Regions from separate parts of the Kocuria atrinae genome, predicted to be linked through region 3. Evidence: riboswitches for the same ligand, from Rfam matches in the RefSeq annotation. Region 3 holds a riboswitch; each other region holds the start of a gene.

Region 1 (3,345 bases), on a different contig from region 3:
CGCTGCAGGTCCGCGTAGGTGTAGACCAGGCGGTCACCGGGTTCACCCTCGAAGTAGAGGGCCACGTGATTGCCGCGGCCGGCGTCCACATGGCGGTCCACGCAGTTGTAGGAAACGTTGAGCTTGCCGCCCTCGAACCAGGCGATCTCCGGTACCGAGAGGATGTCGTTGCCGGCCTCGTCCGTGCCGATCTTCTGCGGCTTGTCGAAGCGGTGGGTCGTGTGCCACGGCTCGGCCCAGTCCAGACGGGTCGCCTGCTTGGCCCAGAACTCCTCGCGCGCCTCATCCGAGATCAGCGCGGGATTGGGCGTGGGCGAGTAAGGGTCTGAGAAGGAAGTAATCTCGATCAACTCCATCGTCTCCTGGCATTAGCACCTTGCACCGCACGGGTACCGGTTGCTGCGACGTCAACGAGCCAGGTCTCTCGGCCGCTCCGGATGGGAACCGTTCCATTCAACGTCTCGGGAGGGGGCGGTCGCAAATTGAGTCAGCGCGCGGAGCATGAACATTTGTGGCAGAGGTTCGCACGTCAGAAGTGGTAGTGCACATTTTTGGCAAGGGATCGCACTAAACACCGTGCTCCGCGCGCGAACCTCTGCCCAGAATGTCAAAGGCCTGTGGGGGAGACCGTCCTTGCCCGCGTTGACAGAACCGGCGCGCCTACAGAACCCGCGGGGCCTCGATCAGCGGGCAGGTGTTCATGACCACCTTCAACCCGGCGGCCTTCGCCCGTTCGGCGGCAGCCTGGTCGGACACACCAAGCTGCATCCACACGGCCCCGGCCCCAATGTTGATCGCTTGATCCACCACTTCACCCACGCGCTGGGAGTTCACGAAGCAGTCGACCACGTCAACGTGCCCCGGGATGTCCGCGAGCGAGCGGTAGCCGGTCTCGCCGTGCACGTCCTCACCGGCCAGATTGACAGGGATGATCTCCTGACCGAATTCATCACGAATCCGCCGGGACACCGCAAAGGCCGGTCGCGTGCGGTTGGTGGACAGCCCAACAACGGCCCACCGCCCCGGGGTGGTGAGTAGCTCGCGAATCAGGTCCGGATCGTTGACGTGGCGATCACTCATACGACCATCGTCTCACTGTGAATCAGCTCGGTCATCATGTTTCACGGGCCGCCGGAACCGGTGGGGAAACTGTACAGTGGTGCCCAGAACGATCATGAGTTCCGACGCACAGCCCTGGCTTGTCGGACGGCAACCCTCTCCCGTAGCGGGGTGCCCCAGGTGAGGATCGGGCCGCATGGCACACCGCATGCGGCAAGTACGGCGCCACACAAGCGCGCTGGACCCGCAGAGTAGGCCGCCGCAGGTGGTGCACGGGGCGCGGGTCGAGTTCGACCTCAAGGGGCACACATGAGCAAGAAGCGGATTTCCGTGAACGCCTTCGACATGACCTGCGTGGACCACCAGAGCTTCGGCCTGTGGCGTCACCCGCGGTCCAAGGCCACCGAGTACAACACCATTGAATACTGGACCAACCTGGCCAAGACCCTGGAGAAGGGCAAGTTCGACGCCCTGTTCCTGGCGGACGTGGTGGGTATCTACGACATCTACAAGAACTCCGCCGCGCCCTCGGTGGCGGACGGTGCGCAGGTTCCGGTAAACGACCCGTTCATGCAGATCTCCGCCATGGCGGCCGTGACCGAGCACCTGGGCTTTGGCGTAACCAGCGCCGTGACCTACGAGCAGCCCTACACCCTGGCTCGCAAGTACGCGACGCTCGACCACCTGACCAAGGGCCGCGTGGGCTTCAACGTGGTGACTTCCTACTTGCCCTCCGCCGCGGAGAATCAGGGTCTGCCTCGTCAGATCGAGCACGATACCCGCTACGAGATTGCCGAAGAGTTCCTCGACGTCTGCTACAAGCTGTGGGAAGGCTCCTGGGAGGACGGCGCCGTGGTCAAGGACCGCGAGGCCGGCCGCTACGCGGATCCCCAGAAGGTCCACCCGATCCAGCACTCGGGCAAGTACTTCAGCGTTCCGGGCGCCGCTCTCACCGAGCCCTCCCCGCAGCGGACCCCGCTGATCTTCCAAGCGGGCGCATCCTCGCGTGGCCAGGCGTTCGCCGGACGCCACGCGGAGGCCGTGTTTGTGGGAGGTCTGCGCCCAGACCTCACCCGCTATGTCACGGACAAGATCCGCGAGCAGGCCGAGGAGCAGGGTCGCCACCGCGACGACGTCAAGATCTACGCGATGCTCTCCGTGGTCGTGGACGAGACCGAGGAGAAGGCTCAGGAGAAGTACCGGGAGTACCTCTCCTACGTGGACCTTGAGGCGTCCCAGGCGATCATCGGCGGCTGGTCCGGCGTGGATCTGAGCCAGTTCGACGAGGACGAGGCCCTGAACTACATCAAGACCGATTCCATCCAGTCCTTCCTGACCCCGTTCACCCTGCAGTCCAAGGACAAGAAGTGGACCCGCGAGGAGATCGCCAAGCACTGTGCCCTGGGCGGTATGGGTGACGTGATCGTGGGATCGCCGGAATCCGTGGCGGATCAGCTCGAGACGTGGGTCGACGAGGGTGGCCTGGACGGCATCAACCTGGCCTACCACGTGAGCCCCGGTTCCTTCGAGGACTTCGTGGAGTTCGTGGTCCCGGAGCTGCAGAAGCGTGGCCGCTACCGCACCGACTACGAGGGTTCCACCCTGCGGGAGTCCCTCTACGGCGCCGGTCAGTCCCAGGTCATGGACACCCACCCGGCCGCGCAGTATCGCGGTGCGTACGCCGACAAGCCGTCCGTCGCGGACACCGCCGCTCGCGAGTTGGTGGGCTAACAGCCCCTCTGCCCACGACGCCGCTGTCGCGACCTTTTCGAACGAAAGGTCGCGACAGCGGCGTCGTGGCCGTTAAAGCAAAGCCGAAGTGAGGCGACAGACGTTCTCTACATACTTCTGCAGCAGGGGGCGCTTGTTCCACGCCTCGAGGTTCAGCACGGTTGAGGATGCCTTGAACTCATCGACCACATTTTCCATTCGTACATGGAAATGCTGATCCACGATCATGACGGAGACTTCCAGGTCCAGAGCGAAGGACCGCTCGTCCATGTTGGAGGAACCGATCACACTGATCAGGTCGTCCACGAGCACGAACTTGGCGTGCAGCACGGTGGGGGAGCTGTAGCGGTAGATCTTGACCCCGGCCTCCGCCAACTCGGCATAGTAGGAGTTCTGGGCATGGTGGGCCAGGAAATGATCCGAGGACTCACCCACGAAGATCTCCACCTCCACCCCGGACTGCGCCTCAGTGGTGAGCGCGTGCAGCAGGGACTCATCCGGTACGAAGTACGGGCTGGAGATCACCACGCGCCGGTTGGCGTTGTAGATGAGGTG
Region 2 (3,345 bases), 170 kb from region 3:
AGCGACGCCGCCCACAGGAACGCACCGGTGGCCAACACGATGCCGGCCGGCGGCGCGGCGAGCACGAGCGACGTCATGAGTCCACGGCGCCGCGGCGGGGCGAACTCCGCGACCAGGGTCATGGCCCCGGCCAACTCGGCACCCGCGCCCATGCCCTGCAGCAGGCGCAACAGCACCAGGAACACCGGGGCGGCCACGCCGATCGCGGCATAGGTGGGCAGCAGGCCGATGCCCACGGTGGCCACACCCATCAGGACCACGGTGAGCAGCATGGCCGGTCGGCGGCCGTAGCGGTCACCGAGGTGACCGACCAGCACCCCGCCCAGCGGGCGCGCCACGAAGCCCACCGCGAAGGTCGCGAACGCAGCAAGCGAGGCGCCGGAGTCCATTCCGGCGAAGAAGAGCGGGCCGATGATCAGCCCGGCGGCCGTGCCGTACAGCGCGTAGTCGTACCACTCGATGAGGGTTCCGGCCACGGCAGCAAAAAGTGCGCGCCCGGCCCCCGGGCGCATGGTGGTGGTGTTGTTCACGGTGAAGCTATCCCGTCTGAAATCTCCCGATCGCGCTAGCGGGACGGATAGCGACGGATGAACCGTACCTGATCCAGTCGCTGGATCTCGGGATGATCCCCCACGCCGGCGTCGTAGAACTGATCACCGGGGCGGCGCACTCCCACGGTGGCCCAACCGGTTTCCCGGGCTGCATCCAGGGCTTCGACCTGGTCGGAGAAGAACAGGAACTTCTCACGCGGTTTACCCAGGGCCTCGGCCACGTCGTGGGTGATGTTGCGGAAGGAGCTCACTTCATGTTTGGCCCCTGCCGATTCCAGGGAGAAGTGCCCCTTGATGAGCGGAATCAGGTTGCCCTCGGGCGAATGCGTGAACCACGCGCGCTGGGCGGGCAACGTGCCGTTGGAGAAGATGAACACCGGAATCGACTGCTCGGCCCAGGTCCGCAACGCGGGAATCGCGTCGTCGAAGAACGGCGAGACGAACTCCCCGGCAGCAAAGCCTTCCTGCCAGATCAACGCGTGCATCGTGCGTAGCGGCGCCGGCATCTGGCCCTCGTCCATCCACGCTTCCAGAACACCCGTGAGGTCCTCGGCCGTGGCCGAACTGTCCAGGCCGGCCATCTCGATGATCTGCCGGCGAGCGCGGGCGACCTCGGGTTTGTGGGAGTACTCCACGAAATAGCTGGCGAAGCGTTTGCGGGAATAGGGGTAGAGCTCGTCCCGGACATACCAGGTGGAGGAGAGGCTCCCCTCGATGTCGACCACGATCACATCGGGTCGGTCGAGCACCACGGCATTGGCGGCGTTGGGCTCAGGCATGGTCGGCTCCCTGCGTATTCGTTCGACAACGGTGTCTGCCCCGGTGGCCCGGGGGGTTAGCCCATTCTAGGCACCGGAAACCGAGGGAAAAAGGAGGACGCCCCCGTCGCGAGTCGAACCGCGGGAGCATGAGAACAAGCGGTCATAAATCTTCATGACTTGTGGCCCTCGATGATCGTGTGGTTAGGTTCACGCGACAAGAATCACGAGTTCCGGTGCGAAGCCCTGGCTGGCCGGACGGCAACCCTCAGACGCTGTCGTGGGGTGCCCCAGGTGATGATTCGGCCCGCGATCAGTACCGGCGCGGGCAAGGACGGCGTCCGGCTCACCCAGCATTCTTCCGTGGCGCCCCGTCATGAGGAGTGTCATGGCCCCCGCCACCGCCCCGGTGCCCACGGTCACCGATTCATCGTCTGCCCAGCAGGCCCAACCCGCTACCGATCACGCGCTGTCGAGCGTGGGAGCCGCAGTGCGCGACAAGAAGCGCGTGCTCGCCGCATCCTTCGTGGGAACGACCATCGAGTGGTACGACTTCTACCTCTACGGTGCCGCCGCGGCCCTGGTCTTCAGCCACTACTTCTTCCCGCAGGGTTCGGGCGTGGGCTCGATCATCGCCTCGTTCGCGACCTTCGCCATTGCGTTCTTCTTCCGGCCCCTGGGCGGCATCATTGCCGGGCATCTGGGTGACCGGATCGGCCGCAAGGCCCTGCTGGTCGCGTCACTGCTGATCATGGGTGTGGCCACCACGGTGATCGGTTTGCTGCCGGGTTTCTCGCAGATCGGCTGGTTCGCCGTGGCCCTGCTGGTCGCCTGCCGCATTGCGCAGGGACTGTCCGCCGGCATGGAATGGGGCGGTTCCGCGGTGCTCTCCGTGGAACACGCCCCCAAGGGCCTGCGCGGCCTGTTCGGTTCCTTCACTCAGGTGGGCTCCGCGGCAGGCATGCTGTTGGCCACCGCCTTCTTCGCCATCATGCAGGGCATCACCACCGCCGAGCAGTTCCAGGCGTGGGGCTGGCGCGTACCCTTCCTGTTCTCCGCGGTACTCGTGATCATCGGCCTGATCATCCGCGCCGGCATCGAGGATGCCGAGGAGTTCCAGGAGGTCAAGCGAGAAAAGACTGCCGCGACGTCCCCGGTGCGTGAAGTGCTCACCAACCACACCCGCGGGGTGATTGTGTGCATCGGTCAGCGCATGGTCCAGCCGGCCATCTTCTCCATCCTCACCGTCTACACGCTCACCTATGTCACCGAACAACGCGGTGCGAGCCAGTGGGTCATGATTTCCATCCTGATCGCCGCGGGCGTGGGTCTGGTGGGTGGCCCGTTCTGGGGTTGGCTTTCGGACCGCGTGGGTCGACGCCGCATTTCCGTGATCGCCGCCGCAGCCATCGGTGTGTTCGTGTGGCCCTACTTCTACTACCTGGATCACGGTCCGCTCGCACTGCTGCCGCTGGTCTACCTGATCGGCATGGCCGTGCTGCACGACAGCATTTACGGCCCCCAGGCGGCACTGTTCGCCGAACAGTTCCCCACGCACCTGCGTTACTCCGGCGTGTCCCTGGGATACCAGGTGGGCACCATCCTCTCCGGCGGCCTGACCCCCATGATCGCCGCGTGGCTCGTGGCCACCGGCGGTTCCCCCTGGCTGCTGTGCGGCTATCTGTCCCTGCTGGCCGTGATCTCCGTGGTCACCGGTCGCATGGCCAAGGACACCGTGACCGATGCACCCGAGAAATCCCAGTTCTGATCCGGAATCAACCCCGGCCCCGTCCCAGCACCGACCCGAAAGGACTCCTCTTGCCCCGCCCCTTGCTGCTCAACGCCTTCGAAATGCCCGTGCCCGTCCACCAGTCCCCCGGAATGTGGCGCCACCCCGAGGACCAGTCGCGTAACTACGCGCAGCTGTCCCATTGGGAGCGGGAGGCCCAGATCATCGAGAACGCGGGCTTCCACGGCCTGTTCCTGGCCGACGTCCTGGGACTGTACGACGTGTACGGCGGTTCCGCGGACGCCGC
Region 3 (3,345 bases):
ACAAATAGTCGCCTGACTAGGGCAAACGCATTCATTGGGTGATTTAGCGGGGGATTAGCCCGCCTGTAGTGGACGGACTTCTACCTTCTGACCGCAGGCAGCAGAAGCTCGAGTTGCGAGGTCGAGTGCGACGGATTCATCGAGGGCTTCGACAATCCAGAAGCCGCCGATGGACGCAGCAGATACGGAGAACGGTCCTGCATAAACAAAAGGAGTCGCGGCGGTGGCGTCCACGGCGTAACTCGACTCGGGCGGCATCAACCCGCAGGCGTAGACGAATTGTCCCGCTGCCTGAAGTCCGGAGTTGAACTCGGCGACGGCCGCGAAGGCGGCCTGTAGAGCGGCGTCGTCCTGATAGGCAGTGCCGGCATCTTGAACCCCAGGTTCGTGGAAAACGGAAATCATGTACTGGGCCACGGGTGAACCTTTCGCGGGTGCGATGCTCGCGTACTGAGTGCCACAACGAGTGCTGTCACCAGAGATTCAACCACCGTGAGTGACGCACGTATATAGAGGTGGTGGAGGCCGAATCCGCACGGCGCCCTGATTGTCCGATAATGTACATTATGTAAAGTTCTCTTTGAGGAGGGCTCCCCTCAACTGGACCCCGGTCGCATTGCGTACCGATAGCTTGCGATGACCGGGTGAACTCGCGAACGCAGGGTGATGCTCTCCAAAATCGGTGTACCAGTGCACAGGTTTCCTCTGTGTGGCCCGCTGCGGTGGTTCTTTTCCTCCACTGGTACACGAAATTCCGAGAGGTACTGTCCCCCGCATCCTGTGCGCTCATGCACGGCTGGCCTTTCGCCCTACCCAACATCCCTCAGCACGCTTAGAGTAAGGTCACGGCCGATTTAGCGACCCAGGCACCGTGCCCCTCCGGCGACTCGGCCCTGCGGTGCAGAGTAGAGACTGCCCAGGAGGCACCCGGTGAACAAGGCATTTCAGCAGGTCACAACTCGGATCGAGGAAGCCCATTCATTGGACTCCGTGATCGATTTCCTGAAGACGAACGTTGGACCGATCACGGAACAACCGCTCGTCAAGAAGGCACTGAGCGGGGATTTCCTGGGTCATCCGTTGCATCCGATGCTCACCGACATTCCTATCGGCGCGTGGAGCATGTCAGGGCTTCTCGATGTTCTGGGTGGCGAAGAACTGGAGGACGCTTCGACCATCCTGGTGGGTGCCGGGGTGCTCAGCGCGCTTCCCACGGCAGCGACCGGTCTACATGACTGGCAGAGCACCAAGGGCGCCGCGTCTCGCGTCGGATTCATCCACGCGGCGGCCATGGACGTGACCGTGCTGACCTACTCGGGATCCCTCATTGCTCGACTGACCGGACACCACACCGTTGGCAAAGTGCTCGGGTTGGCCGGCTTGGGCGTGATGACGGTGGGCGGGTTCCTGGGAGGGCACCTCACGTACTCCCAGGGGGTCAACGTTGAGGAAGAGACTCCGAACCTGCGGGCCGTGAAATAACCGCATTTCGAACAACATTCGAGGCAATCCATCGCCTCCACTCATTCACTCCATGACCGGTCATATTTCGGGCAATTTGGCGCGCGCGACACTCCCGCGTTAGTTTTGAGCGACCATCCCGAGCGGCCGAGAGACCTGGATCTGTGACGCCGCAGCAACCGGCTTTATGCAAGGTGCTACCGCCAGGACCGATGGAGTGATTACACCATGTCTCTTGATGCCAGCACGTCCGTTCGCGCGGAAGAAGCGGATGAAGCCGCCTCTGATTCGATCACGGAGCCGCGGAACCACCGCACGCAAAACAACACCTCACAAGCGCTGTCCGTGCGCTTCGACAACGTCTGCCGGGCTTTCCCGGGTAAGAACAGCAACGAGCCCCATGTTGTGTTGAAAGACATCACCCTGGACGTCGTTCCCGGTGAAGTTCTGGCCATCCTCGGCCCCAGTGGCTCCGGCAAGTCCACGCTGCTGCGCGCCGCGTCGGGCCTGGACGCGCCCACCCGGGGCACCGTGTTGATCGACGGAACGCCCGTGAACGGAATCGACGACCGGTGCGCCGTCGCCTTCCAAGAACCGCGTCTACTCCCCTGGCAGAACATCCACAAGAACGTGGAGCTCGGCTTGCCGCAGGGCACCCCCAAAGCTGAGGCCCAGGAGCGCGTTCGGAGACTCCTCGAGTTGGTGGAGCTCGATGACTACGCACATCTGCGCCCGCGCGAGGTTTCCGGCGGCATGGCCCAGCGCACTTCTTTGGCTCGGGCGCTAGCCCGCCGCCCAGGTGTACTGCTGCTGGATGAGCCTTTCGGCGCCCTTGATGCCTTGACCCGCTTGAAGATGCAGGACCTTCTGCTGCAGGTCCACGAAGCCCACCCCACCACGGTGTTGCTCGTGACCCACGACGTGGACGAAGCTCTTCAACTGGCCGACCGCATCGTCGTGCTGGGCCGCAAGCCGCGCGAGACCGCGGCGTCGGTCGCGCACGTCTTCACCGTGCCCGGCGACCGCCCGCGTAACCGCAGCGACGAACAACTCGGCCGAATGCGTCTGACACTGCTCTCCGGCCTGGGCGTAGACACCCACCGTCACTAACGCCCCACCACGTCCATTCCGGGCTACCACTCACCCATTTTCGGGCCATGAGTCTCTCACACGGCCCATTCGCACTACCCACGATCCCCTGGAGGTCCCAGCATGAATCCGTCCAAAAACTCCCCGTCACGGCGTTCCGTCCTACGAGCCGGTGCTCTGGGTCTGGGGGCCGTGACACTCTCAGGTTTCCTGAGCGCGTGCGCCGGTGAAGGCTCTGGCGGCGAAAACGTCCCGAGCCAGGGCGGCGGCGACGGTGAGGCATTCACCCTCAACATCGACTTTGCGACGTACAACCCGTTGAGCCTGGTCATCAAGGAGAAGGGCTGGCTCGAGGAGACGTTGAAGGACCAGAACGTCACCGTGAACTGGATCCAGTCGGCCGGTTCCAACAAGGCCAACGAGAACCTGCGTGCGGAAGCGATCCACGTGGGCTCGACCGCCGGTTCCGCGGCCCTGCTGGCGCGCGCCAATAACTCCCCGATCAAGGTGGTCTCGCTCTACAGCCGCCCGGAGTGGGCCGCGCTGGTGGTTCCCGCGGATTCAGATATCACCGAGGTAGCAGACCTCAAGGGCAAGTCCGTGGCCGCAACCAAGGGCACCGACCCGTACTTCTTCCTACTTCAGGCCTTGCAGGACGCGGGCGTGGACCCCAGCGAAGTCACCGTCCAGAACTTGCAGCACGCAGATGGCCGCTCCGCTATGGAGAACGGTTCCGTGGATGCGTGGAGCGGTTTGGATCCGATCATGGCCGGCGCCGAAGAGAAGGGCGCCAAG
Region 4 (3,345 bases), on a different contig from region 3:
AGCCTTCCCGGACATGTACCAGAAGTCGCTGGGCAACATCCCATTGGGACGGTTCGGCAACCCCGAGGAGGATGTCGCCCCGCTGGTAGCCTTCCTGGCCTCCGACGACGCCCGCTTCATCACGGGCCAGGCGATCGCCGTGGATGGCGGGGCCACCAAGCTCTACTAAGCCTTCCTGGCTTCGATGAATGCCATCGGTGGCGGCTCGTCTCCGGATCGCCACCGATGATGTTCAAGAAACATCTGTCACGAGGCTGATGCGTAGGTTCTGACCGGAGATACTCGATACATGTCCCCCGAGCAGCCCCCTGCCTCTGTCGATCTGCCTGCAACCCATACCGCTCCCGTGGTGATCACCGGGGCTACGTCGGGGCTAGGCCTCGCAACAGCCCGGGCCATGGCGAAGCAGGGAATCCCTCTGATTCTGGCAGTTCGGAACATGGCTAAAGGTCAAGAAGTGGCGGCAGCTCTTTTGCGGAGCGGCGTCCGCGTAGCCGTCCGGCGACTGGACCTCGCGAACCTTGCCACCGTGAAATCTTTCACGGACGGGCTCATCGAGGACGGTGTGATCCCCCGCGCCATCATTTGCAACGCGGGGGTTCAGACATTCGATCGGTTGCAGCGCTCCGCGGATCAGTTCGAGCTGACCATGGCCACCAATGTGCTGGGCCACGTCGCTCTGCTCGACCCTCTACTGAGCCACATGGCTCCCGGTTCCAGGGTCATCACGCTGGGCAGCGAAACTCATCGCGGTGGCCTCCGAGCCTTCGGCTTTCCGGGTGCGCTACTCGACCTCCAAACTGGCGTGCATCGCCATGGCCTACGAGGTCGACGAGTCCTGGGCCGCTCGTGGTATCCGGGCCGCGAGTTTTGACCCCGGCCTCATGCCGGCCACCGGCTTGGCCTGCAATTACCCGAACATTGTGCAGAGGATTTATGCAGTGGCCGCGCCACTGATTGCTCGACTTCCGGGTGCCAATTCGGTCAAGATCTCGGCCGAGAATCTCGCGTGGCTGGCCACCTCACCGGAGGCGGAACCGCTCATGGGTTGTTACGTCGCAGCCCGAAAACCACGCAAGAGCTCACCTTTGAGTTACTCCCCCTGACCTGCGAAAAGACGTCTGGGAGACGAGTCTTGAACGCGCCAACATGGCGCGGAGAAACAGCACGGACTGACCCGTTCCGTTTCCGGGATGTGACTTGCACCGCCAAAACTCTGTGCTAATGTCTCTCGCAACAAGGATCATGAGTCCCGGTGTAAAGCTCTGGCTAACCGGGCGGCAACCCTCCAGCACGTAGCGGGGTGCCCCAGATGACGATCCGGCCGCCGCGCACCCGCACGGCGAGCAAGTACGGCGCACGGAGAAACCTCCGGCGTCCCGAACCGCCGGAGGTATTTTTATGCCCGCCCTGTCCACACCCCAGGTCTCGGAGCAGACCGTCGCCACGGGGCCACCCACGGGAACGTCGTGGTTGGTGCGCAGGCCGCGCCGCGAGTCTTTGATCTCGTTCGAGGTGTTCCCGCCGCACCCCACGCGCGATCCGGAAGCCGTGTGGCGCAACATCGACGCGATGGCCGCCGCCGGTCCCGATTTCTTCTCGGTCACCCACGGTCACTCCGGCACCAACGGTGTCTCCCGCGAGACGCTGCGGCACTTGCTCAAGCAGACCAAGACCCCTGCGGTGGCCCACCTCACGTGCGGTGGCACCGATCGCGCGGGTCTGGATCGCGCCGTCGAAGATTTGCTCGACGACGGCGTCCGCGACCTTCTCGCCTTGCGTGGCGATCCGCCCGTGGGCGGCGGTGAGTGGGTGACTCATCCGGGTGGCTTCGATCGCGCATCGCAACTGGTCGAGTTGATCCGCGAGGTCGAGGAACGAAAGTTCGGTGCCTGCGAGCGCCCCGGCAAGCGTCCGGTCTCGGTTTCGGTGGCCTGCTATCCGGTGGCCGCGAAGGGCCGCGATTTCGAAGCGGACCTCGCTGCGCTGTGGGACAAGCAAGAAGCCGGGGCGGATTACGCGATCACCCAGGTGCTCTACGACGCTCAGGACTATGTGAGGTTCCTGGAGCGTGCGCGCTCGGAAGGCATCCACCTGCCCATCATTGCCGGCCTGGTTCCACTGACTGACATCAAGCGTTTGGGCCGCATGACCGAGCTGACCGGAGTTCCGATCCCCGAACGGATCACCAGCTTCCTGAACACCGAGAGCCCAGCCGAGCTACGCCGCAGGGGCATCGCGGCAACGCTCACGCTGATCGACGAGCTATTGGATTTCGGCTGCCCCGGTCTGCATTTGTTCACTTTCAACCGCCCGGATGCGCCTTTGGCCATCCTCGATCATCTCCGGGTGCGCGATGCCGCCCGACAATTTCGCGGGGGTATCACCGCGGCCTGACCGCCGCACGTCAGTGGCCGTACCACGGTCACGACAGCGCCCGCACTTCCCTTCCGACAGAACCTTTTGGCAACGGTCTCAGTGACCGTGGCTTCCCACAACACACCCTTTTATCCTCAGGAGCACCCCGAATGACTGCCGTTTCCAAGACTTCGTTCCCCGCCGCGACCATCCTGGGCTACCCCCGGATCGGCCCCGATCGTGAACTCAAGAGGGCACTTGAGGCCTACTGGTCCAAGCCCGCCGAGAACCCCGCCCACTCCGTTCTGGACACTCTGGCCAAACTGCGCGAGCGCACCGTTCGCCACCTCAGCGGCCTCGGTCTCACCGACGACGCTTCGATCCCCTCCGACACGTTCGCGGTGGACCAGACCCTGGACACCGCCCTGGCCCTGGGCGCGGTTCCGGCCCGGTTCCGCGCGGACGGTTTCCGCCCCGCAGCCCCGGACACCCCGCAGGGCATTGAGCTGACCACCGCGCTGTCCCGCGGAACCGATCACCTGGAACCGTTGGAGATGACCAAATGGTTCGACACCAACTACCACTACTACGTTCCCGAGATCGGCCCGGACACCCCGCTGTCCGCGCACCCGGAAAGCCTGATCGAACGGTTCGTGACCGCCCGTGAGACCACCGGCGCCATCACTCGCCCGGTACTCGTGGGACCCGTGACCCTCTTGCTGCTGGCCCGCCCGGAAACCACGGATGCACCGGGCACCCAGCCGTTTGACCGTCTCAATGACGTGGTCGACCTCTACATCCAGTTGCTCACCGCGCTCAAGGATGCGGGCATCCCATGGGTCGAATTGGACGATCACGCCCTGGCCGCCGAAGGCTGGGACGTTCCCCGCGAAACCATCATCGAGGCGCTGGCCAAGGCCTACACCCGTCTGAGCTTCCCCTCCAACCGCCCCGACATTCTGGTTGCTGTCGGTTACGGGGATGCGG

The links. A riboswitch is a leader RNA that binds a small molecule or an ion and turns the genes downstream of it on or off. The one in region 3 is predicted to bind S-adenosylmethionine.
Region 1: linked by a shared signal. The riboswitch ahead of ABD283_RS04640 (LLM class flavin-dependent oxidoreductase) and the one ahead of ABD283_RS07560 (ABC transporter ATP-binding protein) in region 3 are both predicted to bind S-adenosylmethionine.
Region 2: linked by a shared signal. The riboswitch ahead of ABD283_RS08275 (MFS transporter) and the one ahead of ABD283_RS07560 (ABC transporter ATP-binding protein) in region 3 are both predicted to bind S-adenosylmethionine.
Region 4: linked by a shared signal. The riboswitch ahead of ABD283_RS03035 (methylenetetrahydrofolate reductase) and the one ahead of ABD283_RS07560 (ABC transporter ATP-binding protein) in region 3 are both predicted to bind S-adenosylmethionine.

The regions. Positions count from the first base shown of each region.
Region 1 covers NZ_BAAAQA010000008.1:12,500-15,844, reverse strand. Annotated here, with positions in the region: gene ABD283_RS04650 (AMP-binding protein) at 1-356, opposite strand, end outside; SAM riboswitch class I at 350-444, opposite strand; gene ABD283_RS04645 (CoA-binding protein) at 661-1,080, opposite strand; SAM riboswitch class IV at 1,171-1,285, shown strand; gene ABD283_RS04640 (LLM class flavin-dependent oxidoreductase) at 1,369-2,790, shown strand; gene cls (cardiolipin synthase) at 2,863-3,345, opposite strand, start outside.
Region 2 covers NZ_BAAAQA010000015.1:385,655-388,999, forward strand. Annotated here, with positions in the region: partial or broken gene ABD283_RS08265 (MFS transporter) at 1-512, opposite strand, end outside; gene mtnC (acireductone synthase) at 566-1,330, opposite strand; SAM riboswitch class IV at 1,532-1,650, shown strand; gene ABD283_RS08275 (MFS transporter) at 1,698-3,077, shown strand; gene ABD283_RS08280 (NtaA/DmoA family FMN-dependent monooxygenase) at 3,128-3,345, shown strand, end outside.
Region 3 covers NZ_BAAAQA010000015.1:220,138-223,482, forward strand. Annotated here, with positions in the region: gene ABD283_RS07550 (YciI family protein) at 55-417, opposite strand; gene ABD283_RS07555 (DUF2231 domain-containing protein) at 931-1,482, shown strand; SAM riboswitch class I at 1,593-1,680, shown strand; gene ABD283_RS07560 (ABC transporter ATP-binding protein) at 1,690-2,571, shown strand; gene ABD283_RS07565 (aliphatic sulfonate ABC transporter substrate-binding protein) at 2,674-3,345, shown strand, end outside.
Region 4 covers NZ_BAAAQA010000004.1:9,791-13,135, reverse strand. Annotated here, with positions in the region: gene ABD283_RS03045 (SDR family NAD(P)-dependent oxidoreductase) at 1-169, shown strand, start outside; partial or broken gene ABD283_RS14360 (SDR family NAD(P)-dependent oxidoreductase) at 290-739, shown strand; gene ABD283_RS03040 (Rossmann-fold NAD(P)-binding domain-containing protein) at 753-1,106, shown strand; SAM riboswitch class IV at 1,242-1,359, shown strand; gene ABD283_RS03035 (methylenetetrahydrofolate reductase) at 1,402-2,397, shown strand; gene metE (5-methyltetrahydropteroyltriglutamate--homocysteine S-methyltransferase) at 2,529-3,345, shown strand, end outside.